Regions from separate parts of the Mesorhizobium sp. 10J20-29 genome, predicted to be linked through region 2. Evidence: predicted binding sites of a transcription regulator. Region 2 holds the regulator's gene; each other region holds the start of a gene.
What was found. The regulator LexA, encoded in region 2, represses DNA repair genes until DNA is damaged. The targets are predictions, from matches to a motif close to TGTTCNNNNTGTGTTCNG.
Positions count from the first base shown of each region.

Region 1: the regulator LexA is predicted to act here: its motif matches at 5,644-5,661, upstream of ACT2BZ_RS06495 (helicase-related protein).
Region 3: the regulator LexA is predicted to act here: its motif matches at 5,217-5,234, upstream of ruvC (crossover junction endodeoxyribonuclease RuvC).

Region 1 covers NZ_CP199156.1:1,352,079-1,362,416, reverse strand. The annotation lists gene ACT2BZ_RS06535 (polyprenyl synthetase family protein) at 1-1, opposite strand, end outside; gene ACT2BZ_RS06530 (biosynthetic peptidoglycan transglycosylase) at 153-860, shown strand; gene rpmF (50S ribosomal protein L32) at 1,009-1,191, shown strand; gene ACT2BZ_RS06520 (hypothetical protein) at 1,324-1,731, shown strand; gene ACT2BZ_RS06515 (GlcG/HbpS family heme-binding protein) at 1,739-2,167, opposite strand; gene phaR (polyhydroxyalkanoate synthesis repressor PhaR) at 2,247-2,840, opposite strand; gene ACT2BZ_RS06505 (acetyl-CoA C-acetyltransferase) at 3,119-4,303, shown strand; gene phbB (acetoacetyl-CoA reductase) at 4,394-5,116, shown strand; gene ACT2BZ_RS06495 (helicase-related protein) at 5,804-9,184, shown strand; gene ACT2BZ_RS06490 (RNA-binding S4 domain-containing protein) at 9,188-9,571, shown strand; gene fdxA (ferredoxin FdxA) at 9,684-10,022, shown strand.
Region 2 covers NZ_CP199156.1:4,069,943-4,080,280, reverse strand. The annotation lists gene gltX (glutamate--tRNA ligase) at 1-431, opposite strand, end outside; gene ACT2BZ_RS19530 (ComEC/Rec2 family competence protein) at 779-3,070, shown strand; gene lexA (transcriptional repressor LexA) at 3,064-3,780, opposite strand; gene ACT2BZ_RS19520 (molybdopterin molybdotransferase MoeA) at 3,889-5,094, opposite strand; gene moaC (cyclic pyranopterin monophosphate synthase MoaC) at 5,097-5,579, opposite strand; gene trpC (indole-3-glycerol phosphate synthase TrpC) at 5,584-6,396, opposite strand; gene trpD (anthranilate phosphoribosyltransferase) at 6,401-7,411, opposite strand; gene ACT2BZ_RS19500 (peptidyl-prolyl cis-trans isomerase) at 7,415-9,304, opposite strand; gene tpiA (triose-phosphate isomerase) at 9,493-10,257, shown strand.
Region 3 covers NZ_CP199156.1:1,304,014-1,314,351, reverse strand. The annotation lists gene ACT2BZ_RS06305 (thiamine phosphate synthase) at 1-374, opposite strand, end outside; gene ACT2BZ_RS06300 (sulfite exporter TauE/SafE family protein) at 554-1,327, shown strand; gene ACT2BZ_RS06295 (acyl-CoA synthetase) at 1,378-3,018, shown strand; gene ACT2BZ_RS06290 (DUF2269 family protein) at 3,048-3,599, opposite strand; gene ACT2BZ_RS06285 (hypothetical protein) at 3,865-4,275, shown strand; gene rcdA (protease adaptor protein RcdA) at 4,624-5,154, shown strand; gene ruvC (crossover junction endodeoxyribonuclease RuvC) at 5,276-5,785, shown strand; gene ruvA (Holliday junction branch migration protein RuvA) at 5,799-6,419, shown strand; gene ruvB (Holliday junction branch migration DNA helicase RuvB) at 6,463-7,503, shown strand; gene ybgC (tol-pal system-associated acyl-CoA thioesterase) at 7,508-7,978, shown strand; gene tolQ (protein TolQ) at 8,207-8,917, shown strand; gene tolR (protein TolR) at 8,927-9,382, shown strand; gene ACT2BZ_RS06245 (hypothetical protein) at 9,386-10,338, shown strand, end outside.

The sequences.
Region 1 (10,338 bases), 2.3 Mb from region 2:
TGGTGCGACCGTTTACGTCATGGGCGGGCCCGGTCAAGCGGCACGCCGGGCTGTGTGTTGCCTATCCGTCTGGACGTCATTATGCCAGACCCTGAAGCGGGGAAGCGCGCGTGACTGAGCGGATCGTGGATCGACGGACCGAAGGGAGACCCATGGCGGCGAAGTCCAAGCGGGGAAAGCGCACGCCGCGCCACTGGCTGCGTCGCCTTGTGCTTCCCGTTGCCGCGCTGATTGCGCTTCCGCTGGTCCTCACGGTCTTCTACCGGCCTTCCTTCGTCCATCCGGTGTCGACGCTGATGCTGGCGGATCTGGTGACATTCTCGGGTTACGACCGGCGCTGGGTGTCGCTCGACGAGGTCGCTCCGGTGTTGGCGAATTCCGTGATCATGTCGGAGGACGGGCAGTTCTGCGCGCATCGCGGCGTCGACCTTGCCGAACTCAAGGTCGTGATCGACGATGCGCTGGCCGGTGAGGCGACGCGCGGCGCCTCGACGATCACCATGCAGACGGTCAAGAACCTCTATCTCTGGCAGCGACCGCTCGGAACCGTGCGCAAGCTCATCGAACTGCCGCTCGCCGTCTATGCCGATTTCGTGCTGCCGAAGTACAGGATCATGGAAATCTATCTCAATATCGCCGAATGGGGCCCCGGCATCTACGGTATCGAGGCCGCGGCCCAACACCATTTCTCGCGCTCGGCGGCGGACCTGACCGCCAGGCAGGCCGCGCTGCTGGCCGTCACGCTGCCCAATCCGGCCGGCCGAAATCCGGCCCGTCCATCGGCGGGCCTGAAGCGGCTCGCTTCCATCATCGAGCGGCGCGCGGCGAAGGCCGGAGGCTATGTCGGCTGTCTCAGATAGCGCTGTGCGAGGCGCTCGCGCAAAAAAATCGTGCCGGCACTGGTCAAAGCGGCGTGGCCCGTGTATGGACACCGCACTTTCTGGAGATATCGGCCCGCCAGAGTGGCCCTTTTACGAGGGTTGCGGGCTTTTTTAGTGGAGCACTTCCATGGCTGTGCCAAAACGAAAAACTTCGCCGTCCAAGCGCGGCATGCGCCGCTCGGCCGATGCGCTGAAGGCCCCGACCTATGTCGAGGACAAGAACTCCGGCGAAATGCGCCGTCCGCACCACATCGACCTGAAGACCGGCATGTATCGCGGTCGCCAGGTGCTGACGCCGAAGGAAAGCTGATCGGGCTTTCATCGCAACGTTCTTAAAGGCCGGCTTTCAGCCGGTCTTTTTTGTTGCCGCGACCGGGGCTCTTGACGTCGACGCCATCCCGCCCTCTACAGGCAGCGTGACCCGTTACCGAGGAGAGTCGCCATGCTTTCGAGCATTCCGCTGCTGGTCGTGCCGTTCATTCTCTACAATCTGGGACTTGCCGGCGTGTTCGGCGCGGGACCAGGGGGCGACCCCTGGAGCATCGAGCTGTTCTCGTTCTCGATGATGTCGGGGGGTGTGTTCTCGATGACGCTCGGCATGCTGATGATCGTCATCGCGCTGCTGCTGTTCTTCGTCGAGATCGTCAAGGCGACGCGCACGTCGAACGCCTCCATCCTCGACCACCTGTTGTCGACTTTCGTCTTCGTCGCCTTCCTGGTCGAGTTCCTGCTGGTCAGGGGCGCGGCAACCTCGGTGTTCTTCACCCTGATGGTCATCACGCTGATCGACGTGCTGGCAGGCTTTTCCGTGTCGCTGCGGGCCGCGAGCCGCGACGTCACCATAGGCTGAGCCGGGCTCAGCCCTCGGCGGAAAACCCGGCCGCCTCGATCCCGGCCACCGCCGCCGCCTCGTCATTGTCGGACGTATCGCCCGAAATGCCGACTGCGCCGATGACGCCGCCGGCGCCGTCGCGGATCAACACGCCGCCTGGCACCGGAACGATCCTGCCACCCGAGACATCCTGGACACCGGCCATGAGATGCGGCCGGTCCCTGGCGAAGGCATCGAGCCGGCGCGAGCCCATGCCGAGCGCCAGCGCGCCAAAGGCCTTTCCCGAGGCCATCTCGGGCCGCAGGAAGGACGCGCCGTCCTGGCGCTGAAACGCGACAAGATGTCCGCCGGAATCGAGAACGGCGACGCCAAGCGGCTTCAGCTCGAGTTCGGCAGCCTTAGAAAGAGCCGACGTGATGATTGCATTGGCATTCGCCAGCGATAGCTCGGTCATAAAGTAGCTCCGGATTGAATAAGTGCCGGGCCGCCGGGGCGGCCTTCGATGGTACTTCACGATATCGGGACGCCCGGGGTCAGCCCATCGAGTCGATCTTGCGCTGCATCGCGGCGATCTGTTCCTTGAGCTCGCTTAGGTCGTCGGGCTTGTCCTCCGCCTCGGCTTCCTCCGTGTCCCCCGCCTGGCCGCCGGGTGGAAAGGGCGTGAACAGGCGCATGGCGTTCTGGAACATCTCGATGTTCCGGCGCGCCTGGTCTTCGATCGCCTTGATCGGGGTCGCGATCTTGACCATGTCGATCGGCGTCTTGCCCATTGCCGACTTCATCTGCTCGCGGAAGCGCTCCTGCTCCTTGGCGAAGGCGATCATCGACTGCTCGAGAAAGCTCGGCACCACCATCTGCATCTGGTCGCCATAGAAAGAGATGAGCTGGCGCAGGAACGGGACCGGCAGCATGTTCTGGCCGTCCTTGTTCTCCAGTTCGAAGATGATCTGGGTCAGCACGGGGTGGGTTATGTCGTCGCCGGTCTTGGCGTCCTGGACTGTGAAGTCCTCGCCCTTCTTGACCATCTCGGCCAGGTCCTCGAGCGTGACATAGGTGCTCGTGCCCGTGTTGTAGAGCCGTCGATTGGCGTATTTCTTGATCACAACCGGATCGTCTTTGACGGCCATATGCGTCCTCCCAGAAAGACCGGGCCGCAGTGTAAGCACCCGGTAACGATCGTGTCCTGTTTGAGGATATGCGCAAAAGCCATGCGATTCCAAGCTGTTTGTGCAGTGCGGGATTGCAGCATTCGGCAAGGCGGTGAAATTGCTGCGCAGCACGACTACCTGTAGCGAAGCGCGCCCTGATACGCGACCATTTGATATTTGACTCGGGATTTGGAAACGCCCAGAAAGTTTCTCATCAGGGCTCGCCCGACAGCCCCATTGCCAGTTTGGAGATCAATATGTCCGCATCCAGTTCAATCGTCGTCGCAAGCGCGGCCCGCACTCCGGTCGGCTCGTTCAACGGCGCGTTCGCCAACATGCCCGCGCACGACCTCGGCACCATCGTGTTGAAGGAGGTGCTCGAGCGGGCCGGCGTGGATGCCAAGGAAGTCGACGAGGTCATTCTCGGCCAGATACTGACGGCAGCCCAGGGTCAGAACCCGGCCAGGCAGGCGGCGATCAATGCCGGCATCCCGAAGGAGGCAACCGCCTGGGGCCTGAACCAGCTCTGTGGATCGGGCCTGCGCGCCGTTGCCATCGGCATGCAGCAGATCGCCATGGGCGACGCCAAGATCATCGTCGCGGGCGGCCAGGAGTCGATGTCGATGGCGCCGCATGCGCAACACCTGCGCGCAGGCACCAAGATGGGCGACCTGAAGTTCGTCGACACGATGATGAAGGACGCGCTGGTCGACGCCTTCTACGGCTACCCGATGGGCAACACGGCGGAGAATGTCGCGCGCCAATGGCAGCTTACCCGCGACCAGCAGGACGAATTCGCCGTCGGCTCGCAGAACAAGGCTGAGGCTGCGCAGAAGGCAGGAAAGTTCAAGGACGAGATCGTCGCGGTTACGGTCAAGGGCCGCAAGGGCGACACCATCGTCGACCAGGACGAGTATATCCGTGCAGGCACCACGATGGACACGATGCAGAAACTCAGGCCGGTCTTCGACAAGGAAGGCACGGTCACGGCCGGCAACGCGTCGGGCATCAATGACGGCGCTGCCGCGACGCTGCTGATGACCGAGGCCGAAGCCGAACGCCGCGGCATCACGCCGCTGGTGCGCATCGTCTCCTGGGCGACCGCCGGCGTCGACCCGCAGATCATGGGCACGGGTCCGATCCCGGCATCGCGCAAGGCACTCGAGAAAGCCGGCTGGTCGGTGGGCGACCTCGACCTGGTCGAGGCCAACGAGGCCTTCGCGGCTCAGGCCTGCGCGGTCAACAAGGACATGGGCTGGGATCCCGCGATCGTCAACGTTAACGGCGGCGCCATTGCCATCGGCCACCCGGTCGGCGCATCCGGCGCCCGCATCCTGAACACACTGGTCTACGAAATGCGTCGCCGCGGCGCGAAGAAGGGCCTGGCGACACTGTGCATCGGCGGCGGCATGGGCGTGGCCATGTGCCTCGAAGCCATGTGACAATCAGACTGCGGATCGGGAGGCCAGCCACCCGATCCGGCCATGAACTGAAATAAAAGCCCGGGAACAGGGCGACCAAAGGGGAAACGCATGACCAAGACAGCACTCGTCACCGGTGGCACGCGCGGCATTGGCGCCGCCATCTCGATCGCACTCAAGTCCGCCGGCTATTCAGTGGCGGCCAACTACGCCGGCAATGACGAGGCGGCGCAGACCTTCAAGAACGAGACCGGAATCCCGGTCTACAAATGGTCGGTGGCCGACTACGACGCCTGCGTGGCGGGCATTGCCAAGGTCGAGGCCGACCTCGGGCCCGTCGCCGTGCTGGTCAACAATGCCGGCATCACCCGCGACGCGATGTTCCACCGCATGACGCGGGAACAGTGGGGTGAAGTCATGGGCACCAACCTCAACGGGCTGTTCAACATGACGCATCCGGTGTGGCCGGGCATGCGCGACCGCAAGTTCGGCCGCGTCATCAACATCTCGTCGATCAACGGCCAGAAGGGCCAGATGGGTCAGGCCAACTACGCGGCGGCGAAGGCCGGCGACATCGGCTTCACCAAGACGCTCGCCCAGGAGGGCGCGCGGGCCGGCATCACGGTCAACGCGATCTGCCCGGGCTATATCGGCACCGAAATGGTGCGCTCGGTTCCCGAGAAGGTGCTCGATTCCATCGTCTCGCAGATACCCGTCGGTCGTCTCGGCGAACCGGACGAGATCGCGCGTTGCGTGGTGTTCCTCGCCTCAGATGACAGCGGCTTCATCACCGGCTCGACGCTCTCCGCAAACGGCGGCCAATACTGCGTCTAGGCACGAGCGCCGGGTTGCGACGCCCGGCACTCGCTTTGCCCAAGTCTCGCCCGCCGCGGCTCGCATAGCCGCGGGCTCTGTTCGTGCGCCCGGCGCGGTCGTCCCGCCATGGGACGCATTGGTTAACGGCCAAGCCATCCGGGATTCAAACGCAACAAGAAAACTCCGTCGCGTAGGCCGCGCGGCGGGCGGCATCACAACATCTAGGGGTGAACAAAAGGGGAAATTCACGCTGCCGCTGATTCGTCGCCGATTCGTTCCCCCTTTGGGCGAAACGTTAATGGAATGGGCCTGCGTCGCCACACGACGGTTCACTCGCGCTTCAAATATACTAACGAAATCATAAGTTTGCTCTCAAGCCCGAGCGCGGGCCGGGGGCGCAGCCGACAAAGGTTAACGCGCAGACCGCAAACCGAGGCAGGCGCGCAGCAGGCGATTCAGCATGTGGTGGAGTCGAGCGGCCGGCGGACCACATGTTGAGGAGAACAAAAGCTGAATCGGCACAGGTCACTGATTCGTCGCTGATTCGTTCCAGACTCGTTCCATACGTTAACCGCGCCAACTTTTCGGCTTTCCCTTCCCCCAACAACTCCCTATGTGTCGGAAGGATCCGCAGCCCGAAATGTGCCGCACCGATCGTCTCCCGCATGTTGCGAAGCCGAGCCAGAGAGGCCACGTTCGGAACCCATGACCTTCCATCCCAAGAATGCCGACCCGCTGATCCTGTCGGGCCGCGACGTAACAGCGGTGCTGGGCCCGACAAACACGGGCAAGACCCATCTCGCCATCGAGCGCATGGTGGCGCATGAGAGCGGGCTTATCGGCCTGCCGCTCAGGCTGCTGGCGCGCGAGGTCTATGCCCGCGTCTGCGAGAAGGTCGGCGCGCACAAGGTGGCGCTGATCACCGGCGAGGAGAAAATCCAGCCGGCCGGTGCCAAATACTCGGTCTGCACCGTCGAGGCGATGCCGCGCACGACCGACGCCGCCTTCGTCGCCATCGACGAGGTGCAACTCGCAGGCGACTTCGAACGCGGCCATATCTTCACCGACCGCATCCTGCATCTGCGCGGCCGGCAGGAAACCTTGCTGCTCGGCGCGGCGACGATGCGCGGCATCCTTGAGCGCCTGCTGAAGGGTGTCTCGGTGGTAACCCGGCCGCGGCTGTCGCATCTCGCCTATGCGGGCCAGAAGAAGCTGACCCGGCTGCCCAGCCGTTCGGCCATCGTCGCCTTCTCGGCCGACGAGGTCTACGCCATCGCAGAGCTCGTGCGGCGCCAGCGCGGCGGAGCGGCCGTGGTGCTCGGCGCGCTCAGCCCGCGGACCCGCAACGCACAGGTCGAGCTCTACCAGGCGGGCGACGTCGACTATTTGATCGCCACCGACGCGATCGGCATGGGCCTCAACCTCGATCTCGACCATGTTGCCTTCGCGCAGGACCGCAAGTTCGACGGCTACCAGTTCCGCAACCTGTCGGCGGCCGAGCTCGGGCAGATCGCGGGCCGCGCCGGCCGGCACCTGCGCGACGGCACGTTCGGCGTCACCGGCCAGGTCGACCCTTTTGATGAGGATCTGGTCAAGAAGATCGAGGGCCATGACTTCGATCCGGTGAAGGTGCTGCAGTGGCGCACGGCCGATTTCGACTTTTCGAGCCTCGACGCGCTGCGGCGATCGATCGAACGGACGGCCCCGGTCGAGGGCCTGACCCGGGCGCTGCCAGCGGTCGATGCGCAGGCACTCGAGCATCTCTCCATGGACCCGGCGATCCGCGACCTCGCGACCAGCCGAGAGAGAGTTGCACTGCTTTGGGAGGCCTGCGTCCTGCCGGACTATCGCCGCATTGCGCCGGCACAACATGCCGAACTGATCGCCTCGATCTATGACGACCTCGCCAGGAAGGGCCATGTCGACGAGAACTACATGGCAGAACAGGTGCGGCGCGCGGATTCCACCGATGGTGACATCGACGCACTGTCGCACCGGATTGCCCAGATCAGAACCTGGACATTCGTTTCAAATCGGCCGCAATGGCTTGCCGATCCAACACACTGGCAGGAAAAGACGCGCGAAATCGAGGATAGACTGTCGGACGCACTGCATGAGCGGTTGACGAAACGCTTCGTAGACCGCAGGACTTCCGTCCTTGTCCGGCGTCTCAGGGAAAACACGATGCTCGAAGCCGAAATTGCCCCGTCGGGCATGGTTGTCGTCGAAGGCCACCATGTTGGCGAGTTGCAGGGGTTCCGGTTCACTGCCGACCAGAGCGCCAGCGGCGAGGATGGCAAGGCCATCCGCTCGGCGGCGCAGAAGGCGCTTGCCGCCGAATTCGAAATGCGCGCAGAGCGTTTCGCGGCGAGCGCCAATGGCGACATTGCGCTCGGGTCGGACGGCACGCTGCGCTGGCTCGGTGCGCCGATCGCCACACTGGTTGAGGGCGAGGACGCGCTGAAGCCGCGCGCCGTGCTTCTGGCCGACGAACAGCTGACCGGCCCGGCACGCGACAAGGTTGCCGCGCGCATCGACCGCTTCGTGAATTTTCAGGTCGAACTCCTGCTGAAGCCGCTGGTCGAACTGAAGAATGCCGACCAGATTGCCGGCATCGGACGCGGCATCGCCTTCCAGATCGCCGAGAATTTCGGCGTCCTCAACCGGCGCGACATCGCCGAAGACGTGAAGTCGCTGGATCAGGCTGGCCGCGCGGCGCTGCGCCGTCTCGGCGTGCGCTTCGGCGCCTACCACATTTTCGTGCCGGCGCTGATCAAGCCGGCACCGGCAGGGCTGGTGACGCTGCTGTGGGCGCTCAAGAACGACGGCAAGGACAAGCCCGGTTTCGGCGACATCGTGCATGCACTGGCCACCGGCCGGACCTCGGTCGTCATCGATCCGACCTTCGACCCGGTCTTCTACAAGCTCGCGGGCTTCCGCACGCTTGGACGTCGCGCCGTGCGCATCGACATTCTGGAGCGGCTCGCCGATCTCATCCGTCCCGCGCTGGCCTGGAAGGCGGGCACGGGATCGCGCCCGGAAGGGGCCTATGACGGCTCGGCCTTCATGGTAACGCCGGCGATGATGTCGATTCTCGGCGCCAATGCAGAGGACATCGAAGAGATTCTCAAGGGTCTGGGCTACCGGTCCGAGGCGAAACCCGCCGACGAGGTGAAGGAACGGCTCGAGGCCCTCGACCAGGCGGCGCGCGAGGCTGTGGCCGCAGCCGCCGCGAAGGCAGAGGCCGACAAGGCCGCACGTGCGGCGGAAAAGGCTGCGCAGGAAGCACAGGCCACCGAAGCCGTTACTGTTGCAGGGGACTCAGTCGAGGCGGCTGAAGCGCCCGCCGGGATCGTAGCGGCCCCGGCCGGCGATGCCGGGGAGAGCAGTGCCGAGCCGGCCGCAGGCGGAGACGAAAACGTTCCAGTCGAGGCACCGGTCTGGGCGCCCTCGGGCAGCCCGGAGATCGCGGCTCCCGTCGCCGAACAACCCGCTTCGGTTCTGGGTGAAGAGCCGGCGGAGAGCGCGGCGCCTGCAGAAGTGGTTGCGACCGAGACCAGCCCAGCTTTTGAACCCGCGGCAGAAGCCGAGGCTCCCGCCGCTGAAGGTGCCGCACCTGCCGCTGAACCCGCAGCGCAGGGCGAGGCCGCGGTAGCGACCGGCGACCGACCGGCAGCAGCCGCCGCCGACGAGGCAGCCAGCGGCGAAGAGGCGGAAGCGCCGAAGCCTATCCTGCTTTGGCGGCAGGGCCGGTCTGACCACCGGCCGCGCCATCAGCGGCCCAACCAGCGTCATCGTGGCCAGGGCGCTGCAGCTGCCCAGGGCGCCGACGGCGCTGCCGACGGTGCAAGGCCGGACAAGCGTGGCCGCCCGGGCGGCAAGCCGAAGTTCGACCGCGACCGCTACAAGGGTCCGCCAAAGGGCGCGAAAGAGGGCGGGCGCCCGGATCGACAGGCCGAAGGTCGGGGCGACCGGTCGAAGCATCCTGCCGCACCGTCGCGCCAGCGCGAGGAGCGTCCGGCGCGCATCGATCCGCTGTCGCCCTTCGCCAAGCTGGCGGCATTGCGCGACCAGCTCAAGAAGTAGGCGATGGCGGAAGGCCGCCAGCGCATAGACAAGTGGCTGTTTTTCGCACGAGTGACGAAGTCGCGATCGCTCGGCGCAAAGCTCGCACTTTCAGGCAAGGTGCGCATCAATCGCGACAACGCGACGCAGGCAGCCGACCTGGTCAAGCCCGGAGACGTCCTGACGATCACGCTGGAGCGCCGCATCGTTATCTACAAGGTGCTGTTGCCAGGCGTCAGGCGGGGCCCCGCCGAAGAGGCGCGCAAGCTCTACGAGGACCTGTCTCCGCCCCCCGAACCAGGCGCGGAACTGCCGCCAAGGGCGATCCTGCCGCAGCGCGAGGCAGGCAGCGGCCGCCCGACGAAGAAGGAACGCCGGGAAACCGACCGGCTGCGCGACAGCGATTGAAACAGGATTCCACGGTGGCGGGCAGCGGCGCAATCGGCGACCTTGCAACACCCCGGCAAACGGGCTACCTCACCCGAAAGACGCACATCGCGGGAAATCCCGGAGCCGACCGATGACCTATGTCGTGACCGATAACTGCATTAAATGCAAGTACATGGACTGTATCGAGGTCTGTCCGGTCGACTGCTTCTATGAAGGCGAGAACATGCTCGTCATCCATCCCGACGAGTGCATCGACTGTGGCGTGTGCGAGCCGGAATGCCCGGCCGACGCAATCAAGCCCGATACCGAGCCCGGCCTTGAGAAGTGGCTCGAAGTGAATACGGAATACGCGTCCAAATGGCCGAACATCACGGCCAAGAAGGACGCTCCGGAGGATGCGAAGTCCTTTGACGGAGTGCCCGACAAGTTCGAGAAGTTCTTCTCGCCGGAGCCGGGAGAAGGCGACTGATTCTTCCCCTAGGGAAGAATCTCGCCCGGCGCCTGATGCGCTACGAGACGTGGCCGCAGCCGCGGCCGCTCCTGCGCGCTCATGCAGCAAATTGTTGATTCTGGCGCGTTTTTGTGCTACATAATCACAACATGCCGGTGGCACAACGTCGATCAAAGGCGCGGAAGCCCTAATCATTGAAAGGTGCACTCCACTCTTCGGACCAGGATGATCTGGGCCAAGCAGGCGCGGCTATGCGTCGGCAGGTTCGGGGTGTTCCGGTGGATTTCATCTGTTTGCACGGCGCATGAGTCAGGGCCTTACGGCCCGGAAGCAG
Region 2 (10,338 bases):
CGGATTGCCGGGCTGACGCCTGCCGGGGCCTCCGACGGGTCGCGGTCGCGCCAGCGGCCATCATAGCGCGGCGGCCGACCCTCGGCGCGGGCCTTCTCGCGCATTTCGGTGAGTTCTTCCGACGACGCATAGCAGGGATAGGCCTTGCCCAGCCGCACCAGTTCCTCCGCGACTTCGCGGTGGCGGTCGGCGCGTGCGAACTGCGAAACGTGTTCCCCTTCCCAATCGAGGCCGAGCCAGGTCATACCGTCGAGAATGGCGGCGGTGGCCGCATCGGTCGAGCGCTGCCGATCGGTGTCCTCGATGCGCAGCAGCATCTTGCCCTTGGTGTGGCGCGAATAGAGCCAGTTGAACAGCGCCGTGCGCGCGCCGCCGATATGCAGGAAACCGGTGGGCGAGGGGGCAAAACGGGTGACGACGGCGTCTGACATATTTCTCCCGGGGAGGCGTCCGCGGGCGCGGACATGCTGGAGTTTCGCACCACTGGTGCGCAAGGCTGGCGTTCATGTAGCATAGGTCGCCTCTGGTGCAAGAGGCGGGCAGACGGGCAGGGCGCGTTATGGCGGATGAAGTTTCGCCTGAGAACGTCAGTGAACGGAGGATGTTTGCCGCGGCAGGCGGGGTATCCGGCATGCCTGCCGTCGGCTTGCCGGCGGCGAACCTGCCTTCCGCGCACCCGGCTTCGGGCATTAATGTTCCGGCGATTTTCGGAAAGACCGTTGCCGATGCAGCGCCGCGCACGCGTCTGCTGCCACGATCGCCGCAGTTTCGGGGAATCATGCAGGCGGCTGCTACGGAACTCGACCGCGGCATCGCCTTCGTTCTCGCGCCGGTATTCATGGCGGCCGGTGCGCTGGTCTATTTCGCAGCCGGTCACGAGCCATCCGCAGCGCCGCTTGCCATCTCGGCCGCATGCCTGGCCTTGCTGGTCATGGCCAGCCGGTCACATCCGCCGGTCAATCTGGCGCTGGCAGCGCTGCTGCTGGCAGTCGTCGGCGCGCTTGCCGGCAAGGCGGAGACCTGGCGCGCCGACACCAGGATGCTTGGCGCCGAGGTGACGACGCAGCTGACGGGCAGGCTCGTGGCCATCGAGCACATGGCCACGGGGCGGGACAGGCTGACGGTCTCGGTGACCCGCACGGAGCGCCCGGTACTCCGTTACGCGCCCGACCAGGTGCGCGTGTCGGCCCGCACTGTCGGCGACGACATCGTTCCCGGCACCGAGATCACCGGACTGGTACGCCTGATGCCGCCGACGGGGCCTGTCCGGCCGGGCAGCTACGACTTCTCGTTCCGGAGCTATTTCGACGGCAATGGCGCGAGCGGCTTCTTCCTGCGCGGACCGGTTCTGACCGCGAACCCTGCAGCAGCTGGGCTTGCCGCGCGGATGCGGGCCATGGTCGAGGGCTGGCGTGCGGCGGCCGCGGCGCATATTGCCGAGCGGATCGGGGGCGCGGAGGGAGAGATCGCCGCTGCCCTTGTGGTCGGCGTGCGCGCCGGTATTCCCGACGACGTCAACGAGGCGCTGCGGCGGGCCGGCATCTACCACATCATCTCGATCTCCGGCCTGCATATGGCGCTGGTGGCCGGCACCATCATGGGCCTGTTGCGGGGCGCCTTTGCGCTGTTTCCGGGTTTCTCGTCGCGCCGGCCGGTGAAGAAATATGCCGCCGCCGTCGCCATCGCGGGGATCGCTGCCTACCTGTTCATTTCGGGCGCAGAGGTCGCCGCGCAGCGCAGTTTCATCATGCTGGCGGTGATGCTGACGGCAGTGCTGTTCGACCGTGCCGCGCTGACGATGCGCAACCTCGCCATCTCGGCCATCGTGGTCATCGCCGTCTCGCCGCACGAGGTGGCGGGGCCAAGCTTCCAGATGTCGTTTGCCGCCACCGCTGCGCTGGTCGGAGCCTACGCGGCATGGGCGGAGTACCGGCTGCGCCGGCCCGCAAGGACGCAAACAGACAGGCCGCTGATCCTGCGGGGGTTCGGCATGGCGACCGCAGCGACAGCCGGACTTGCGATGACCTCGCTGGTCGCCGGCGGGGCAACGGCCATCTATGCGGCCTATCATTTCCAGCAGATGCCATCGCTCGGGCTGTTCACCAACCTTGCGGCCATGCCCATCGTCTCGACACTGGTGATGCCGTTTGCCGTGCTTGGCACGCTGGCCATGCCGTTCGGGCTCGATGGTCCCTTCTTCGACGTGATGGGCTTGGGCCTGTCCGCAACGGTCGCCATCGCCCGCTGGTTTTCAGAGCGCTCGCCGATAGACGTCGTCGGCCCGGTGTCGGGGCTGTCCGTGACGCTGCTGACGGCCGCTCTGGTCATCGCGACGGTTTGCACGACCTGGCTGCGGGCGGCCGCGGTCCCGCTGCTGCTCGCCGGCCTGCTGACGCTGCCCGGACAGGCGCCGGACCTGCTTGTCTCGGAAGATGGGCGCCTGGTCGGACTGGACGCTGGCAACGCCGGAATGGCGGTCAACCGGACGCGACCGAACGCGTTCACAACGGAAAACTGGCAGCGCGCCATGCTGGCGGGCGCCATCGTCGGACCGGTTGTTGCGAAGGATGCGCCGGCAAGCGTTGCCGGGCTGGTCGAACAGCTTGCCGGACAGCCGAATGGGACGCAGGGTTTCGTGTGCAGCGAAAGGGCATGCGCGGCACGACACGCGTCTGGCGCCATAATCGTGCATGCGAAGGACCCGTCCGGCGCCTCGGAAGCCTGCGGGTTGGCGCGTGTCGTGGTGATCGACGACGCGACGGTGCGGGATCCCTGCCGCAGCAGCGATGTCCTTGTTGTCGGCAAGCGCGATCTGGCGCAGTTGGGCAGCGCGGCGGTGACGTTCGGGTCCAGGGCAGACGGCAACGAAGCGTCGAACAGCGAAGCCGCAACCGGGGAGAATTTTGCGCCGACCGTGGAGATTGAATTCGCGATCAAGCGACCTTACCGCCCCTGGCATGTGCAACGACGCTATTCGCGCGAGGCGAGGGGACTGGCGCCTTACAGCCGGACCAGGCCGGCGGCGGCAGAAGGCGCGTCAGCCGACAGCCGGAACGATCCGGATCAGTAGCGTCGGATCAGGCCGACAAGCTTGCCCTGCACGCGGACCCGGTCCGGACCGAAGATGCGCGTCTCGTAGGCCGGGTTGGCGGCCTCCAGCGCAATCGAGGCGCCCTTGCGGCGGAACCGCTTGAGCGTCGCTTCCTCGTCGTCGACCAGCGCCACGATGATCTCACCCGGATTGGCGGTGTCGGCGTTGCGGATGATGACCGTGTCGCCGTCGAAGATGCCGGCCTCGATCATCGAATCGCCGCGCACCTCGAGTGCGTAGTGACTGCCGCCCGAAATCATCTCCGGCGGGACCATGATCGCGTGAGTCTGGTGCTGGATGGCGTCGATCGGCACGCCGGCCGCGATGCGGCCCATCACTGGGACGGAAACGCCAGCGGAGGAATCGTCGTCGTTGCTGGCCGAACGATCGCGCGCGTCGGGCTTCGGCTTGCCGAGGCTGCCCTGGATGACGCTTGGCGAGAACTTGCGCGCCGCATTCAGGCCAGGCGCGATGGAATCGGGCAGGCGAAGCACTTCAAGCGCGCGGGCGCGGTTGGGCAGGCGGCGGATGAAGCCGCGCTCTTCGAGAGCGGTGATGAGGCGATGGATCCCCGACTTCGACGCCAGATCAAGAGCATCCTTCATCTCGTCGAAGGAGGGAGGGATGCCGGCTTCCTTCAACCGCTCATGGATGAAGAGAAGAAGATCGTGTTGCTTGCGCGTCAGCATTCGCATGTCCCCCGGGAATCAAAACCCAAACAAAACCAGAACAAACACTATCTGTTCCAGTTGTGTTCCGCAACCGTTTAAATTTTAATGAATCTGTTGATGGTTTGTTCAGCGTAACGGGATGATGCGGCAGGGGTCGCCGGCTCGGGCTGGCGGGGCGAAGGGCGCGCGGATCAACAGGCAATCGGCGTCGGCGAGAACCTTCAGCATCGCAGAATCCTGGGCTGCGAAAGGCGTGACGGCGATTGCCGTGGCGCTCCGCTCCATGCTTGCTCGCACATAATCCTGGCGCAGGTCGTTGGCCGGCATGTCGACGGCCAACGTTGCTGCCACCGTGTCGTCGAGCACCGGCCGGCCGCCGAGGCGCAAAAGCAGGGGCTTGAGGAACAGGTGCGAGCAGACGAGACTTGCGACCGGATTGCCGGGCAGGCCAAGGCAGCGCGTGCTGCCCAGCAGCCCGTACATGAGCGGCTTGCCCGGCCGCATGGCGATCTTCCAGAAGCCGAGTTCCATGCCGAGGCCAACCAGTACGCGATGCACGAGATCATGGTCGCCGACGGACGCGCCGCCGAGCGTCACGACGACATCGGCGCCGGCGGCAATCGCCCTGGCGACCGTCGCCTCGATCAGGTCGAGGCGGTCGGGCACGATGCCGAGGTCGAGAACGTCGGCGCCGGCCTGGCGGGCAATGGCGCCGACGCCAAAGGAATTGGAGGCGATGATCTGGTCCGGCCCGGTCGTGCTGCCAGGCGGCAGGAGTTCGTCGCCGGTTGCAATCAGCGCGACGAGCGGGCGCCGGACAACCGGAACGGCGGCATGATTGGCGGAAGCCGCGAGCGATAATGCCGCGGGATCGAGAAGACGCCCTTGCGCGAGAAGGGGCGCGTCCTCGGAGAAATCCATGCCGACGGGGCGTATGTGCCGGCCACGCGCCACGCTCTCGAGCACCTCAACGGTGTCGTCGCCCGATGTGCGGACATTTTCCTGGATGGCGATGGTGTCGGCGCCGGCGGGCACCGGCGCGCCGGTGAAGATGCGAACGGCCTCGCCGGCACCGACCGAACCTGAAAACAGCCGGCCGGCCGCCGCCGTGCCGGTTATCCGGAGGCGGGACGGCACGGTAGCGACATCGGCGGCGCGCACGGCATAACCGTCCATCGCCGAGGCCGAGAAGGGCGGTTGCGTCCGCAGCGCACAGAGGGGAGCGGCAAGCACGCGACCGGCCGCATCGCCAATCGCCACGGTTTCGGTGGCCCCGGCCTCAACGCCTGCGAGCATGTGCTCCAGAGCCTCGGCGACGGGAACCAGAGCCATGGTCAGGATCCGGCCCGGTAGTCGCCTGACTTGCCGCCGGTCTTTTCGAGGAGATGGATGCCGGAGATCACCATGCCACGGTCGACGGCCTTGGCCATGTCGTAAATCGTAAGGCAGGCGATCGAGGCGGCGGTCAGCGCCTCCATCTCGACGCCGGTCTTGCCGGTCACGCGGGCAAGTGCCGTCACGCGCAGGCCGGGCAGCGTCTCGTCGGGCTCGATGTCGACGGTGACCTTGGTCAGCAACAGCGGATGGCAGAGCGGGATCAGTTCATGCGTGCGCTTGGCCGCCATGATGCCGGCAATGCGCGCCGCGCCGAGCACGTCGCCCTTCTTGGCGTCGCCCTTGAGGATCATCGCCAGCGTCGCCGGCTGCATGGTTACCGTTCCGGTGGCGACGGCAGTGCGGGTCGTCTCGGCCTTGTCGCCGACATCGACCATGTTGGCCTGGCCGTCGGCGCCGATATGGGTGAGCCCACCGGCCATGGCGTCAGGTTCCGGCCGGGACGGACGCGCCCTCGAGCAGCGCGCGCGTGGCGGCAGTGACGTCGGCCTGCCGCATCAGGCTTTCGCCGACGAGAAAGGTGCCGATGCCGGAGCGTTCGAGGCGCAGGCAGTCGTCGTGGCTGAAGATGCCGCTCTCGCCGACGAGGTGCCGGTCGGCGGGTACCAGCCTCGCAAGGCGCTCGCAGGTTTCGAGCGAGGTCCCGAAGGTGCGCAGATTGCGGTTGTTGATGCCGAGGAGCCGTGAGCGCAGCGCCAGCGCGCGCTCGGTCTCGGCCTCGTCGTGCACCTCGATCAGCGCATCCATACCGAGCTCTTCAGCAGCGTCTTCGAGACGGCGCGCCGTGTCGTCGTCGACGCTCGCCATGATGATCAGGATGGCGTCGGCGCCCCAGGCGCGCGCCTCGTGGACCTGGTAGGTATCGTAGAGAAAATCCTTGCGCAGCGCCGGCAGCGTCGTGGCGTCGCGCGCGGCGGTGAGGAATTCCGGCGCGCCCTGGAAGGACGGGCGGTCGGTCAACACGGAAAGGCAGGCCGCGCCTCCTTTGGCATAGGCCCTGGCCAGCGCCGGCGGATCGAAATCGGCACGGATCAGGCCTTTCGACGGGCTCGCCTTCTTGATTTCTGCGATGAGGCCGAAACCGCCGGCTGCGCGCTTCGCCTCGAGGGCTGCCAGAAATCCGCGTGGCGGCTCGGCGTCGCGCGCCCGCGCCGCGATTTCCGCCTGCGGCACGGCCAGCTTGGCGGCGGCGATCTCGTCGCGCTTGTAGGCCTCGATCTTGTTCAGGATATCGGCCACGCGGCTACCCGTTCGATACGGCGACCAGACGGTCGAGAACCTGCCGGGCCGCACCGCTGTCGATGGCCTCGGCGGCAAGCGCGATGCCCTGGGCGAGGTCGTCGGCCTTGCCGGCAACGACGAGGCCCGCGCCGGCATTCATCAGCACGGTGTCGCGATAGGCGCCCGGGGCGCCGTCGAGCAGGGCGCGCAGGGCGGCTGCATTGTAGGCAGCGTCGCCGCCGCGCAGATCGTCCTTGCTGTGCCGCTTCAGGCCGAACTGCTCGGGCGTCAGCGTGAAAGTGCTGATCTCGCCGTCGCGCAGTTCCGCGACATGCGTCTCGCCGGTTGCGGTGATCTCGTCATAGCCGTCGCCATGCGCCACCCAGGCCCGCTCGGCGCCGAGCGCCTTCAGCGCGCCGGCCACCGGTTCGATCCATTCGGGCGAGAAGACGCCGACCATCTGGCGCGTGACGCCGGCGGGATTGGAAAGCGGACCGAGCAGGTTGAAAATGGTGCGGGTGCCGAGTTCGACGCGCGTCGGGCCGACATGGCGCATGGCCGGGTGGTGCGAGGGCGCGAACATGAAGCCGATGCCTGCCTCTGCGATGCAGCGTGCGATCGCCTTCGGTTCGAGCTCGAGCTTGACGCCGAGCCCGGTCAGCACGTCGGCAGCACCGGTTTGCGAGGACAGGCCGCGATTGCCATGCTTGGCGACCGGCACGCCGGCGCCGGCAATGACGAAGGCCGCAGCAGTCGAGATGTTGAGGCTGTGCGAGCCGTCGCCGCCCGTACCGACGATGTCGATCGCGCCAGCGGGTGCTGCAACAGGCAGCATCTTGGCGCGCATCGTCGCCACCGCGCCGGAAATCTCCTCCACCGTCTCGCCGCGCACGCGCAGCGCCATCAGGAAACCGCCGATCTGGCCGGGTGTGGCCTCGCCGGACATGATGATATCGAAGGCGTCGCGCGATTCCTCGAAGGAGAGCGGCTCGCCGCCGGCGACTTTCGCGATGTGTGTCTTGAGCGTGGCCATAGCCTAGAACGCCAACGCCTGTTCGATGGCGCTGCGGTTGACCGTGACGCTGTACTGCGCCTGCAGCTTGGCGACCAGTTCGTCGAGCAGGTCGTCGGCAAAGCCGGAGGCGAAGGATTTGCGCGCGTCCTCGGGAACCGCATTGGCGTCCGCGCCGGCCGGCTCGAAGACCTCGGTGACCTTGAAGACGAGCTGAGCGTCGCCGGTCGGGGAGGGCACCACGCCGACGCCGCCTTCGGCGACGCCGAAGATGACGGCAACGCCGGCCTTGCCGAAATCGGTGTCGTCGGATTCGCGCTTCAGGCCGCGCTTGGTCTGCTTCTCGAGCGCCAGCTCCGTCGCCAGCGAATCGAGCGTGGCGCCGTCCTTCAGCCGCTTTTCAAGCTCGGCGGCCTTTGCCTGAAGACGCTCCTGGACCTGCTCGGCCTGCCAGTCGGCAACGGCCTTTTCACGGACCTCGTCAAGCGGACGCTCGCGGCGCGGCGTGATCTCGTCGACCTCGTAGAAGACGAAGCCGTTGCTGCCGATGTTGATCGCATTGTTCTCGATGCCGACCTCGCTCTCGAAGGCGTCGCTGAGCAGATCCTTCGACTGCGGAATGTCCTTTACCACCGTGCCGTCGGGGCGCTGGGCAGCGCGGTCGATCGCATCGATCGTCACCACGTCGAGACCGAGCTTGCCGGCAGCCTCGCGCAGGGTCTCGCCGGCGGCGCGGCTGTCCTCGTAGCGGTCGTGAACGTCCAGCAGGACGCGGTTTGCCTCGGCAAGCGCCAGGTCCTTGCGGATGCCAGCGGCCGCTTCGGAAAACGGCTGTACGACCTCGGGATTGATCTCGGTGACGCGCAGCAGGACCGGGCCGAATGCGCCGTCGACGATCGGGCTCACTTCATTGGCCTGCAGCGCAAAGGCCGCCTCGGCCACGGCCGGATCGGCAACCTTGTCCTTGGAGAAGGTGCCAAGCAGCGTGTCGGAAGCCGTCTTGCCCTGCGCCGTCACGATGGAATCGAAGGTCGCACCCGCCTTGATGGAATCGAGTGCGGCCTGTGCGGTGTCCTGATCGGTAAAGACGATCTGCTCGATGGTGCGCGTCTCGGGCGTGGTGAAGCGGGCGATGTTGGAGTCGTAGTCGTCCTTGACCTGTTCGTCCGAAATCGCCGCCTCGTCGGCGATGTTTTCCGGCAGCAGGGTGACGTAGGAAATCTTGCGGTATTCCGGCGCGGCGTAGTTGGCCTTGCGCTCCTCGAACCAGGTCGAGAGCACGGCGTCGCCGGGAGTCTCGACGGGCTCGACCAGCGACTTCGGAATGGCGATGAATTCGGCGGTGCGGTCCTCGCCGCGATAGAGCGCGACGGCCTTCAGGAAGGTATCGGGCGCCTCGATGCCGTCCGAGACGGCCTCGACGATCTGCTGGCGGATGGCGACATCCGCGCGGTTCTTCAGATAGTCGTCCGGGCGCATGCCGATCTGGCGCAGCGCGTATTCGAACTGCTGGCGGTTGAAGCGGCCGTCCGGGCCCTGGAAGGCCGGATCATCCATGGTCAGCGCGGCCAGCTTGTCCTGTGACAGGCCGAGACCCAGTTCGCTCGCCTGCTCGTCGAGCACGGCTCCGGCGACCAGCTGTGCGAGCACCTGGTCCTCGATGCCGAGCGCCCGGGCCTGTTCGCGGGTGAGTCGGGTGCCGAACTGCTGCGACATGACAGCGAGCTGGCGGTCATAGGCCAGGCGGTACTCGATCGGCGCCACCTTGGTCGATCCCGCCGTCACGACGGCGTTGCCCCCGAAGCCGTTGGCTACCTGGCCGGAGATGCCCCAGACGGCAAAACTCAGCACGAGCAGGAGAAGGAGGAGTTTGGCTACCCAGGTTCCGGCAGCAGATCGCAGCGAAGCAAGCATGTGAGATTCCGGTTGGCCGCGCCTTGTCCGGCGCGCAGTTCGATATTGAGCGCAATAGCGCCCTTCAGCGCGAAGGGCAATCATTTGACGTTTTGGGACCTGCCCTTTGGACCGGTCCTGCTCCCCGACGCGATTGCTTTGTGGCGTGTATTTGGTAGGGAATGCAAGAAAATCACAGGAACGCGATCATGACCCCCGGAATCCATCCGCTCATCGCCGGCAACTGGAAAATGAATGGCACCAGCGCGTCGATTGCCGAACTGCACGCGATTGCGCGCGGTTTCATGAGCGGACTGGACGCCGATACGGCTGCCCTGATCTGCCCGCCCGCAACGCTTCTGGCGCGGGTGTCGGAAATTCTCTCCAAGACGCCGGTGGTGTCGGGCGGCCAGGACTGCCACGCGGAGGAAAACGGCGCTCATACCGGCGACATCTCGGCCGAGATGCTGAAGGATGCCGGTGCGTCCTACGTGATCGTCGGCCATTCGGAGCGGCGCACGGACCACCATGAAAGCGACGCGCAGGTGCGTGCCAAGGCAGAGGCTGCCTGGCGCGCCGGTATCGTCGCCATCATTTGCATCGGTGAAACGCGGGCCGAGCGCGAGCTTGGCGCGACGCTCGATACGCTGTCGAGGCAGATCGCCGGATCGGTGCCGCCTACGGCGACCGCGGCCAACACGGTGATTGCCTACGAGCCGGTGTGGGCCATCGGCACAGGGCTGACGCCGTCCGCCGCCGACGTGGCGGAGGCGCATGCGCACATCCGGGCGGAACTCAAGCAGCTGTTGAGCGCAGAATCGGCCAAGATGCGGATTCTCTACGGCGGGTCTGTGAAACCCTCCAACGCCGTCGAACTGCTGCATGTGAAGAATGTCGACGGCGCGCTTGTCGGCGGCGCCAGCCTGAAGGCATCCGACTTTCTCGGCATTGCGGACGCCTACCGGACCATGTAGGCGGCAGCCGGTCCGGGCGGGAACCACGGGGGGCGCGACAGCGCTCCTGAAAGCGCCCGGTGCGTTGCAATACGGCCGGGA
Region 3 (10,338 bases), 2.2 Mb from region 2:
CCGAGCTCCAGCGCATCGTCGCGCGTCTTGGCACCGCCGGCACCGACGGCGAGCTTCGGCTGGAAATGTCCGATCGCCTCGGCCAGCGCTTCCTTGCCGCCCTCGATGTGAACGCCGTCGGCCTTGACCCGTCCGGCGATCCGCGTGTCCTCGGCGATTATCGCCGCGATGTCCGCCTGCTGCGCCAGCGGCACGACGCTCTCTGCGAAGTCCTGGAAGCTCGCCTCGTCCATGCCGTTGGAAGGCAGTATGATCGACGCGACATCGCCGCCCGATATCGCCTCGGCAAACCGGCGGGCAAAGCCTGCGGAGGTCTCTCCGGGTGGGGCAATCAGTACGATGCGGCAGCGGTTCGGGGGCGTGGTCTGGTTCATTCTCGTCAATTCCGGATGGCGTTCGGCTATGCCGCGCGATGTTGGTTGGAATGCGGCATAAACGAAGCGGATCGGCTTGAACAGCAGGCGGCGCGCCACCTTGAAGCGAGATTGCAGTCGCGCCGCAGCGATTTTCGGTCTATTCCAGCCGCGACACTTCCTCGGATGCCCTTCCCTCGATGACTGGTCTTCTCGCCGATCCCTGGTTCTATGCGGCCGCCATTCCCGCGGTCATTCTTGTCGGCCTGTCGAAGGGCGGCTTCGGAGGTGCCGTCGGTTTCGTCGGCGTGCCGCTGATGGCGCTGGTGATGCCACCGGTTCAGGCGGCGGCCATCCTGCTGCCGATACTCGTCCTCGCCGACGTGGTTTCCCTGTGGACGTGGCGCGGCGTCTACGACCGCAAGGTACTGCGTTCGATGCTGCCCGGAGCCATGGTCGGCATCGCGGTCGGCTGGCTGACGGCGGCCGTCGTTACCGCCGGCATGGTGCGGTTCATCGTCGGGACGGTCGCGCTGGTCTTCGTGGCGCGCTGGGCCTATCAGCAATTCCGGCACGGCGCGCACCACGTCGCGGCGCCGAACCGGGCAGCGGCGCTCGGCTGGGGTACCGTTTCGGGCTTTACGAGCTTCGTGGCCCATGTCGGCGGGCCGCCCTTCCAGGTCTATACGCTGCCCCTGCGGCTCGACCCCAAGGTCCTGAGCGGCACTGCCGCCATCTTCTTCGCCATCACCAATGCCGTGAAGCTGATCCCCTATTTCGCGCTCGGCCAGTTCGACACGACAAACCTGACCGCCTCGGCCGTTCTGATGCCGATCGCGCCATTGGCGACGCTGGCCGGCGCCTGGCTGGTCAGGCGGATGAAGCCGGAGGTTTTTTATCCGTTCACCTACGCCACGGTCGCGCTGATCGCGGTCAAGCTGATATACGACGCGATGGGGGACTTCTTCGGATAATGACGCCGGCGGCGGCGCGTGATTATAAGGAAGAATCCGGGGAGGAGATCATGGCAAACCAGTACGAACAAAACCTCGACCGTCAGCCGGCGAACCACCAGCCACTGACGCCGATCAGCTTCCTAGAGCGCGCATCCAGGACCTACCCTGATCATGTCGCCGTTATCCACGGTGACCGCCAAATGACCTACCGCGACTTCTGGAGCAGGTCTCGGCAACTAGCATCGGCGCTGGCCCGGCATGGCATCGGCAAGGGCGACACGGTGACGGTGATGCTGTCCAACACGCCGCCCATGCTCGAGGCGCATCACGGCGTGCCGATGGTCAAGGCGGTGCTGCATTCTCTGAACACCCGGCTCGACGCCGCGATCATCGCCTTCCAGCTCGACCATGCCGGATCGAAGATCGTCATCGTCGACCGCGAGTTCTCCGGCGTGATGAAGGAAGCGCTTGCGCTCGCCAAGGTTCGGCCGACGGTGATAGATTACGACGACCCGGTCTATCCGGCCGATGCGCCCTATCCGAAAGGCGAGAGGATCGGCACGCTGGACTACGAAGCTTTCCTCACGGGCGGCGACCCCGACTTCGCCTGGTCCATGCCGGACGACGAGTGGGATGCGATTTCTCTGAACTACACCTCGGGAACCACCGGCAATCCGAAAGGCGTGGTCTACCACTACCGCGGTGCCGCGCTGATGGCCTACACCAACACGATCCATGCCGGACTCGGCAAGCATGCCGTCTATCTGTGGACGCTGCCGATGTTCCATTGCAACGGCTGGTGCTTTCCCTGGACGCTCGCCGTGCAGGCGGGCACCCATGTCTGCCTGCGCTGGGTGCGGGCAAAGCAGATGTACGACGCCATCGCCGATCACGGGGTCACGCATTTGTGCGGCGCGCCTATCGTGATGTCGGTGCTAATCAATGCTCCTGCCGGCGACAAGCGCGACTTTCCCCAGGCCGTCACCTTCAACACGGCGGCTGCACCGCCGCCCGAGGCCGTGCTTACGGGCATGGCCGATGCAGGCTTCGCAGTGACCCATCTCTACGGCCTGACCGAGACCTACGGGCCGGCGGTGGTCAACGAATGGCACACCGATTGGGACGCACTCGACAAGGGTGCGAAGGCAAGCAAGAAGGCGCGGCAGGGCGTGCGCTACGCAGCGCTCGAAGGGCTGACCGTGATGAATCCGGAAACGATGCAGCGGACACCCGAGGATGGCGAGACCATCGGCGAGGTAATGTTCCGCGGCAATATCGTGATGAAGGGCTACCTGAAGAACAAGCCGGCGACGGACGAGGCCTTTGCCGGAGGCTGGTTCCATTCCGGCGATCTCGGGGTGATGCATCCCGACGGCTATATCCAGCTGAAGGACCGCTCCAAGGACATCATCATCTCCGGCGGCGAGAACATCTCGTCGATCGAGGTCGAGGAAGCGCTCTACAAGCATCCCGCCATCGCCTCGTGCGGCGTGGTCGGAAGGCAGGACGAGAAATGGGGTGAGGTGCCGATCGCCTATGTCGAGCTGAAGCCCGGGGTCTCCGCGACGACCGACGAGATCGTCGGGCATTGCCGGACGCTGCTTGCCCGCTTCAAGTGCCCGAAGGACATCATCTTCGCAGAGATACCCAAGACCTCGACGGGCAAGATCCAGAAGTTCAAGCTGCGGGAGCTGGCGAAGGCGGGCTAGGCCCGCCATCCCCCAGCCCGGGCCGCGGTTCAGGCGCCGACAGGCGAGGCCTGACGTTGCGGGGCGAAGGCCGTTACCGTGCCGAGCACCAGCACCAGGAGCATCGCTGCGAGGATGGCCGTGTCCCCGCTGGTCGGCTTCAGCACCATGTCCGCCACGATGATCAGCATCACGGCATAGTCGAAGCGCGCCACCCTGAGGATGCGCCTGCCCTCCATCAGAACCGCAGGGGTCATGCCCTCGCGTGCGATGATCTCGCCCATCCGGTCCGCAGTCGGCTTGAAGATCAGCGTACCGACAAGGAACGTCGTGGCGTAGCCGGCGAGCCCGATTACCACCCACAATTGGGTGAAGCCGACCCAGAACCAGCACATGATGAGGCCAAACAGGAGCGTCAGCACGGAGGCCGGCATGAACAGGCGGTTGCCCAGTTCGCCGACCGCGCCCATAGCGCTCAGCGTCCGCCCCACGTCGCCAGCCATGTCGGCGCGAACGGCAAGCAGCATCAGGGCAAATCCGCCGCCCACCCATAGCACTGCGGCTGCGACATGCAGGAACTTAACAAGCGAGTACCAGTCCATTTCAATTCCCTTCGAAGAGCGAGGACGGCCCCGGGCCGCCAGACGGCGGTGGACTAGCATCGGTGCCGTAACGGGGAAGTGTTGCAGCGCGAGCGGCTTGGTTTCCGCCCTGTTTCCTCGGGACAGAAAGCGCTTCGGTGGACCGGCGGTGGCGTTGTGTAACAACTGCGGCGACCGTGCGACATGATGGGGAAACGGTGTAGAATGATGCAGTGCTCGACGGCACCGAGGGGGTCGGTTGTCGCGGTACTCAAGGAGATGTCCCATGCAAGGCGTTGCACGCAATTTCTTCACGCTGGCAATCGGTTACGCAATCGTCGGAATGCTGCTGGGCCTGTCGATGGCGATGAGCCACGACCACGCCCAGATGCCTACTCACGCTCACATCATGGTGCTCGGCTGGATCATGTCGTCGGTCTTTGCCTTTTTCTACCATCTGGTGCCCGCAGCAGCATCGCGGCTGGCGACGGTGCACTTCTGGCTTTCCGGCATCAGCGGGATCGTGCTGGTCGCTGGCCTGTTCATGATGATCGGCGGGAATCCGTCCATCGAGCCCGTCGTGGCCGTGGCGTCGATGGCCTTCTTCGTCGGCATGTTGCTGTTTGCCTGGATCGCGCTCGGAACGATGTGGAAGAGCACCACCGTCGCTTCGCCGCGGAATGCCGCTGCAAGTTGAAGCAAACAATCACGGGAGCGTTAACCGTCCATTAAGCTTTACGGGCGTTTACTGTGTGCATCCAGTGATCTGGATTCTTACCAAGTGGCTGGAGCCACTTCGTTTGACGCCTCCCTGTTAACTCCTGAGAGCCGCATCTGCGGCTCTTTTTTTGTCTCGAGCCGCAGCAATGCGGCATGGAGGGCCGGAGCGGGGCACCGCGCCATTAACCTTTTATTAAACATAGGCTTGCCTTGAACGGCTCCGAAGCGCATTTTCAACCTCCTTGCTGTAGGCGTCAGGGGCAGCTAAACGCGGTCGCCGACGAAGCCGGGAACAGTTCGCGACGAGAGCGTGGGGGCGTAAAGTATGAGCGAGCCATCGAGGGACGGTGCCAACACCATCAAGCTCGCGGAGCGCCGTGTCTTCACGCAATCCTTCAAGCCGCTCTACGACGAGGGCATGGGGCTGGTGGAGCAGGCGGCCGAGTATCTCGACGGCAAGGGCCGCCTTGAAGCCAAGAATCTTTCTCGTCTGGCCGCGACCCTCTATGCAGCCGAATCGATGCGGCTGACGACGCGCCTCATGCAGATTGCCTCCTGGCTGTTGCTGCAGCGTGCCGCCAACTCTGGTGAAATGAGCCGCGACCAGGTCGCGGCCGAGAAATCCAAGGTACGGCTCGACACCGCGTCGGCTAATGCAGAGGCCGCCGGCTGGGACGAGCTTCCCGGAGATTTCGTCGCTCTCGTGCGCCATTCGCTCAATCTGCAGTCGCTGGTGCGGCGGATGGATGACGAGATCTACGGCAAGAACGCCATGGCTTCGGACGGCTCCGCGCCGGCACCCAACCCGGTTTCCGATCAGATCAGCCTGCTCAACACGGCCTTCGCGCGCGGCTGAGACCTTGCAGGCGCACTTGCTGCACCGGTTATCCCCCGCCAGGTGATGCCGACAACACGCTCTGTTGCCGGTTTGTTCACATTTCACTGGCATCGATTCGGCGGAAAGGTAGAGTTCCGCGATGGATCACGCGATTCGCATCATCGGCATCGACCCCGGCCTCCGCAGGACCGGCTGGGGCATCGTCGAGACGCTCGGCAATTCGCTGCGCTTCGTGGCTGCCGGAACCGTCAAATCCGACGACAAGGCGCCGCTGGCGCTTCGCCTTTGCCAGATTCACGACGGCCTGAGCGCGGTCATGCGGGCCCAAGCGCCGGCCGAGGCGGCCGTCGAGACGACCTTCGTCAACAAGGATGCGGTGGCGACGCTGAAGCTCGGCCAGGCGCGCGGCATCGCCATGCTGGTGCCGGCGCTTGCCGGTCTCGCGGTAGCCGAGTACGCGCCGAACGCGGTCAAGAAGACCGTCATCGGTGTCGGGCATGGCGACAAGCGGCAGATCCACATGATGGTGAAAGTGCTGATGCCGAAGGCGGTTTTTGATTCGGAACATGCAGCCGACGCGCTGGCCATCGCGATCTGCCACGCGCATCACCGGCAGAGCCCAGCCGCCAGGCTGGCCGCCATGGCGTGAGGAGCCAAGCGACATGATCGGCAAGCTGCGCGGCACGCTGGACGAGATCGGCGAGGACTACTGTACCGTCGATGTCGGTGGCGTCTTCTACGTCGCCTATTGCTCGGTACGGACGCTGGCCTCCCTGCCAGGGCCCGGCGAAACTGTGACGCTTTTCATAGAGACCTATGTGCGGGAGGACATGATCCGGCTCTACGGCTTCAAGACGTCGCTCGAGCGCGACTGGTTCAGGCTGCTGCAGAATAACGTTCCGGGTGTCGGCGCCAAGGTTGCCCTGGCGATCCTGTCGACACTTGCCCCGGCCGACCTGGCCAATTCGATCGCATTGCGTGACGTCGCAACGGTCAGCCGCGCGCCGGGCGTTGGCAAGAAGGTTGCCGAACGCATCGTCACGGAGCTGAAGAACAAGGCGCCGGCCTTCGCCGGAGAGGCGTCGGGAACGATCGGGCTGAAGCAGGAACTGGGCGAGGGCGTGGCGCCAGCGCCGATCTCCGACGCGGTCTCGGCGCTGGTCAACCTTGGCTATTCGCGCGACATCGCCGCCAACGCTATCGCCGCTGCATTGAAGTCTGCCGGCGAGGATGCCGATTCCCCCAAGCTGATCCGTCTCGGTCTGAAGGAACTGGCGCGCTGAGCACCGCCTTGTCACACGAATCCCTGCATGTAAAGAGAGACCGATGAGCCTCTCCCCCCGCATCATTACCCCCGAACTGCGCGGCGAGGATGCCGATGTCTCCCTGCGGCCACAATCGCTGGACGACTTTGTCGGCCAGGCAGCCGCGCGCGCCAACCTCAAGGTCTTCATCGAAGCGGCCAAGGGGCGCGGCGAGGCGCTCGACCATGTCCTGTTCGTCGGTCCTCCCGGCCTCGGAAAGACGACGCTGGCGCAGATCATGGCCAAGGAACTGGGCGTCAATTTCCGCGCTACCTCCGGCCCGGTAATCGCAAAGGCCGGCGATCTCGCGGCCCTGCTCACCAATCTGGAGGAGCGGGACGTCCTGTTCATCGACGAGATCCACCGGCTGAACCCGGCGGTGGAGGAGATCCTCTACCCGGCTATGGAGGATTTCCAGCTCGACCTGATCATCGGCGAGGGGCCTGCCGCCCGGTCGGTCAAGATCGACCTTGCCAAGTTCACGCTGGTTGCCGCCACGACGCGTCTAGGCCTGCTGACCAATCCGTTGCGCGACCGTTTCGGCATTCCGGTGCGGCTAAACTTCTATTCGGTCGAGGAACTGGAGAAGATCGTGACACGCGGCGCCCGCATTCTCGGCATGCCGCTTGGCGATGACGGCGCGCTGGAGATCGCGCGCCGGGCACGCGGTACGCCCCGCATCGCGGGCAGGCTGCTGCGGCGCGTGCGCGACTTCGCCTCGGTCGCCGGTGTCGACCACGTCTCGCGCAAGGTTGCCGACGAGGCGCTGCTGCGGCTTGAGGTCGATGCGCTGGGGCTCGACCAGCTCGACCGCCGCTATCTCGGCATGATCGCCGGAAATTTCGGCGGTGGACCGGTCGGCATCGAGACGATCGCGGCGGGCCTCTCGGAGCCGCGTGACGCCATCGAGGACATCATCGAGCCATTCCTCATCCAGCAGGGCTTCATCCAGCGCACGCCGCGCGGTCGGGTGCTGACGGCAAACGCCTGGAAACATCTCGGGCTCGACGCGCCGGCAGACCTTGCGCAGCAGCAGATCAACCTGTTCCAGGAAGAGGACTAACTGCATGGCCGACGCCGCCGATCCATTGTTGACCGGGTTGTCGGGCGCCCTGACCCCTTTCGGCCACCGGCTTATGGCGCGCGTCTACTACGCCGATACGGATTTCTCAGGTGTCGTCTATCACGCGCGCTACCTTGAATTCTTCGAGCGCGGGCGCTCGGATTTCCTGAGGCTGGCTGGCGTGCATCACGCTGAACTGGCCGGCGGCAGCCGTGGCGAGAAGATCGTCTGGATCGTGCGGCGCATGGAGATCGACTTCGTCCGGTCGGCGCGCATGGACGACATCCTGACGATCGATACGCGGACCGAGAAGATTTCGGGCGCCCGCATCACCATGGCCCAGGAGCTGAAGCGCGGCGATGAGGTCCTGGTGACGGCGCGTGTAGAGGCAGCCATCATCGGCGAACAGGGGCGCCCGCAGCGTTTTCCGAAGGAATGGATCGCCGCCTTCATGCCCCGCGAATCCGGGGCCTGACGCAGTTCGGCGTCACAAATCCTAACTCATCATTAACCATAACGGTCCATGAAGAAGTTGGTGAGATTTGTCGGCGTTCCAGCGCCTTCGTTTCACCAATATCTGCCCCGAAAAGGCCGCAACCGCGCATTTTCGGGCGACTCCCGGACGCTTCCCGCTGCCGGACCTTACGGAATTCGCGCTAGGGGCCAGCCGAGAGCCACGCCCAGTATCTTTTAAGGACCTCGCATGGAAAACCTTCCTCTCGCCGAGCCCGGCGTTCAACTGTCGATCTGGGCGCTGTTCGCCCAAGCCGGCTGGGTCGTCAAACTGGTGATGATCGGCCTGCTCTGTGCATCGATCTGGACCTGGGCCATCGTCGTCGACAAGCTCATCGCCTATGCGCGCATGCGCTCGTCGCTCAATCGCTTCGAACAGACCTTCTGGTCCGGGCAGTCGCTCGAGGAGCTCTACAAGACACTGTCGGAGCGCAAGACCAGCGGCATGGGCTCGATATTCGTCGCCGCCATGCGCGAATGGAAGAAGAGCTTCGAGAAGGGCGCCAAGTCGCCACTCGGCCTGCAGACCCGCATAGACAAGGCGATGGACCTTGCCCTGACACGCGAAATGGAACGCCTCGAGGGACGTCTCGGCTTCCTCGCCACCATCGGCTCGGCGGCCCCGTTCATCGGCCTGTTCGGCACGGTGGTCGGCATCATGACCTCCTTTCAGGCCATCGCCGGTTCGAAGTCGACCAACCTCGCCGTCGTGGCCCCCGGCATCGCCGAAGCGCTGCTCGCCACCGCGATCGGCCTGCTGGCGGCCATTCCCGCGGTCATCGCCTACAACAAGCTGTCGTCCGACGCCGGCAAGATCGGCATGCGCATGGAGGGCTTCGCTGACGAGTTCTCCGCCATACTCTCGCGCCAAATCGATGAAAAAGTCGCGCAGAAGGCTTGAGGAACAACCATGGGAATGTCGCTAGGGACGGCAGGACGGGGTGGGCGCGGCCACAGGCGCCGCGGCCGCCATCACGGCCTGATCTCCGAAATCAACGTCACGCCCTTCGTCGACGTGATGCTGGTGCTCCTGATCATCTTCATGGTCGCGGCGCCGCTGCTTACCGTCGGCGTGCCGATCGACCTGCCAGAGACCCAGGCCAACGCGCTGAACTCGGAAACGCAGCCGATCACCATCTCGATCAACGAGGCGGGACAGATCTACCTGCAGGAGACCGAGATTCCGCTCGACGAGGTCGTGGCCAAGCTGACCGCTATCGCGGCGGCCGGCTACGAGGAGCGCATCTATGTGCGCGGCGACAAGACGGCTGACTACGGCACGGTGATGCAGGTCATGGCGCGCATATCGGCGGCGGGCTTCCGCAACATCGGGCTGGTGACCCTGCAGGAACAGAGCGACCGATAGGGAATGAAAGCTGGGCTGACGACATCGCTGGTATTGCACGCGACGCTGCTTGGCTTCGGGCTGTTTTCGCTGTCGGCTCCGCGCGCCTTCGAAGTCGCAGACGTCGAGTCACTGCCGGTCGACATCATCCCCGTGGAATCGATCACCCAGATCCAGCAAGGCGACAAGAAGGCGACGGTCAACGAAAAGCCGGCACCGGTCCCGACAAAGCGGCCGGACACCGTGCCCGACGCCGAAAAGGTCGGCGAGGCGATGGTCGACACCGACAAGAAGGCGACGCCCGAGGAACGGCCGAAGCCGGTAGAGGCGGCCGCAGTTCCGGCACCGTCTCCAAAACCCGAGCCCAAGCCTGTCGAAGAAGCCAAGCCTGAGCCGGTCAAGCAGCCGGAACCGAAGCCCGCCGCGGTGCCGGCGACCGAGGTGACGCCCGAGCCGCAGCCCAAGGAAGAGGTCAAGCCCGACCCGGTTACCGAGGCAATCGCTGCCGCCGATACAGGCGCCGAGCCGATCGAGTTGCCGACCGAGGCGCCGGCCCCCGAGGCCAAGCCGCAGCCACCAAAGGCGCAGACCGCAAAGGCCCCTGACCGCAAGGATGCTGAGAAGCCGGTCAAGCAGGCTGCGTCCAAGCCGAAGTCCGACGAGAAGGAATTCGATGCCGACGAGGTCGCCGCGCTTCTCAACAAGCAGAAGCCGTCCGGCGGCGGCGCCAAGCGCTCGACCGAGACGGCCTCGCTGGGCGGCGACAAGACGACGGGTGGCTCGAAGCTCTCGCAGAGCGAGATGGACGCGCTTCGCGGCCAGGTGCAGCGCTGCTGGAACATTCCTGCGGGTGCCGCGGATGCCGGGAACCTTCGCGTCTCGGTGAAGTTCAAGCTGGACCGCAACGGTTCGCTGGATGGCAGCCCCGAAATCATCAGCGGCGGCGGGTCCGCCGGAGTCGAGCGCGCTGCTGCCGA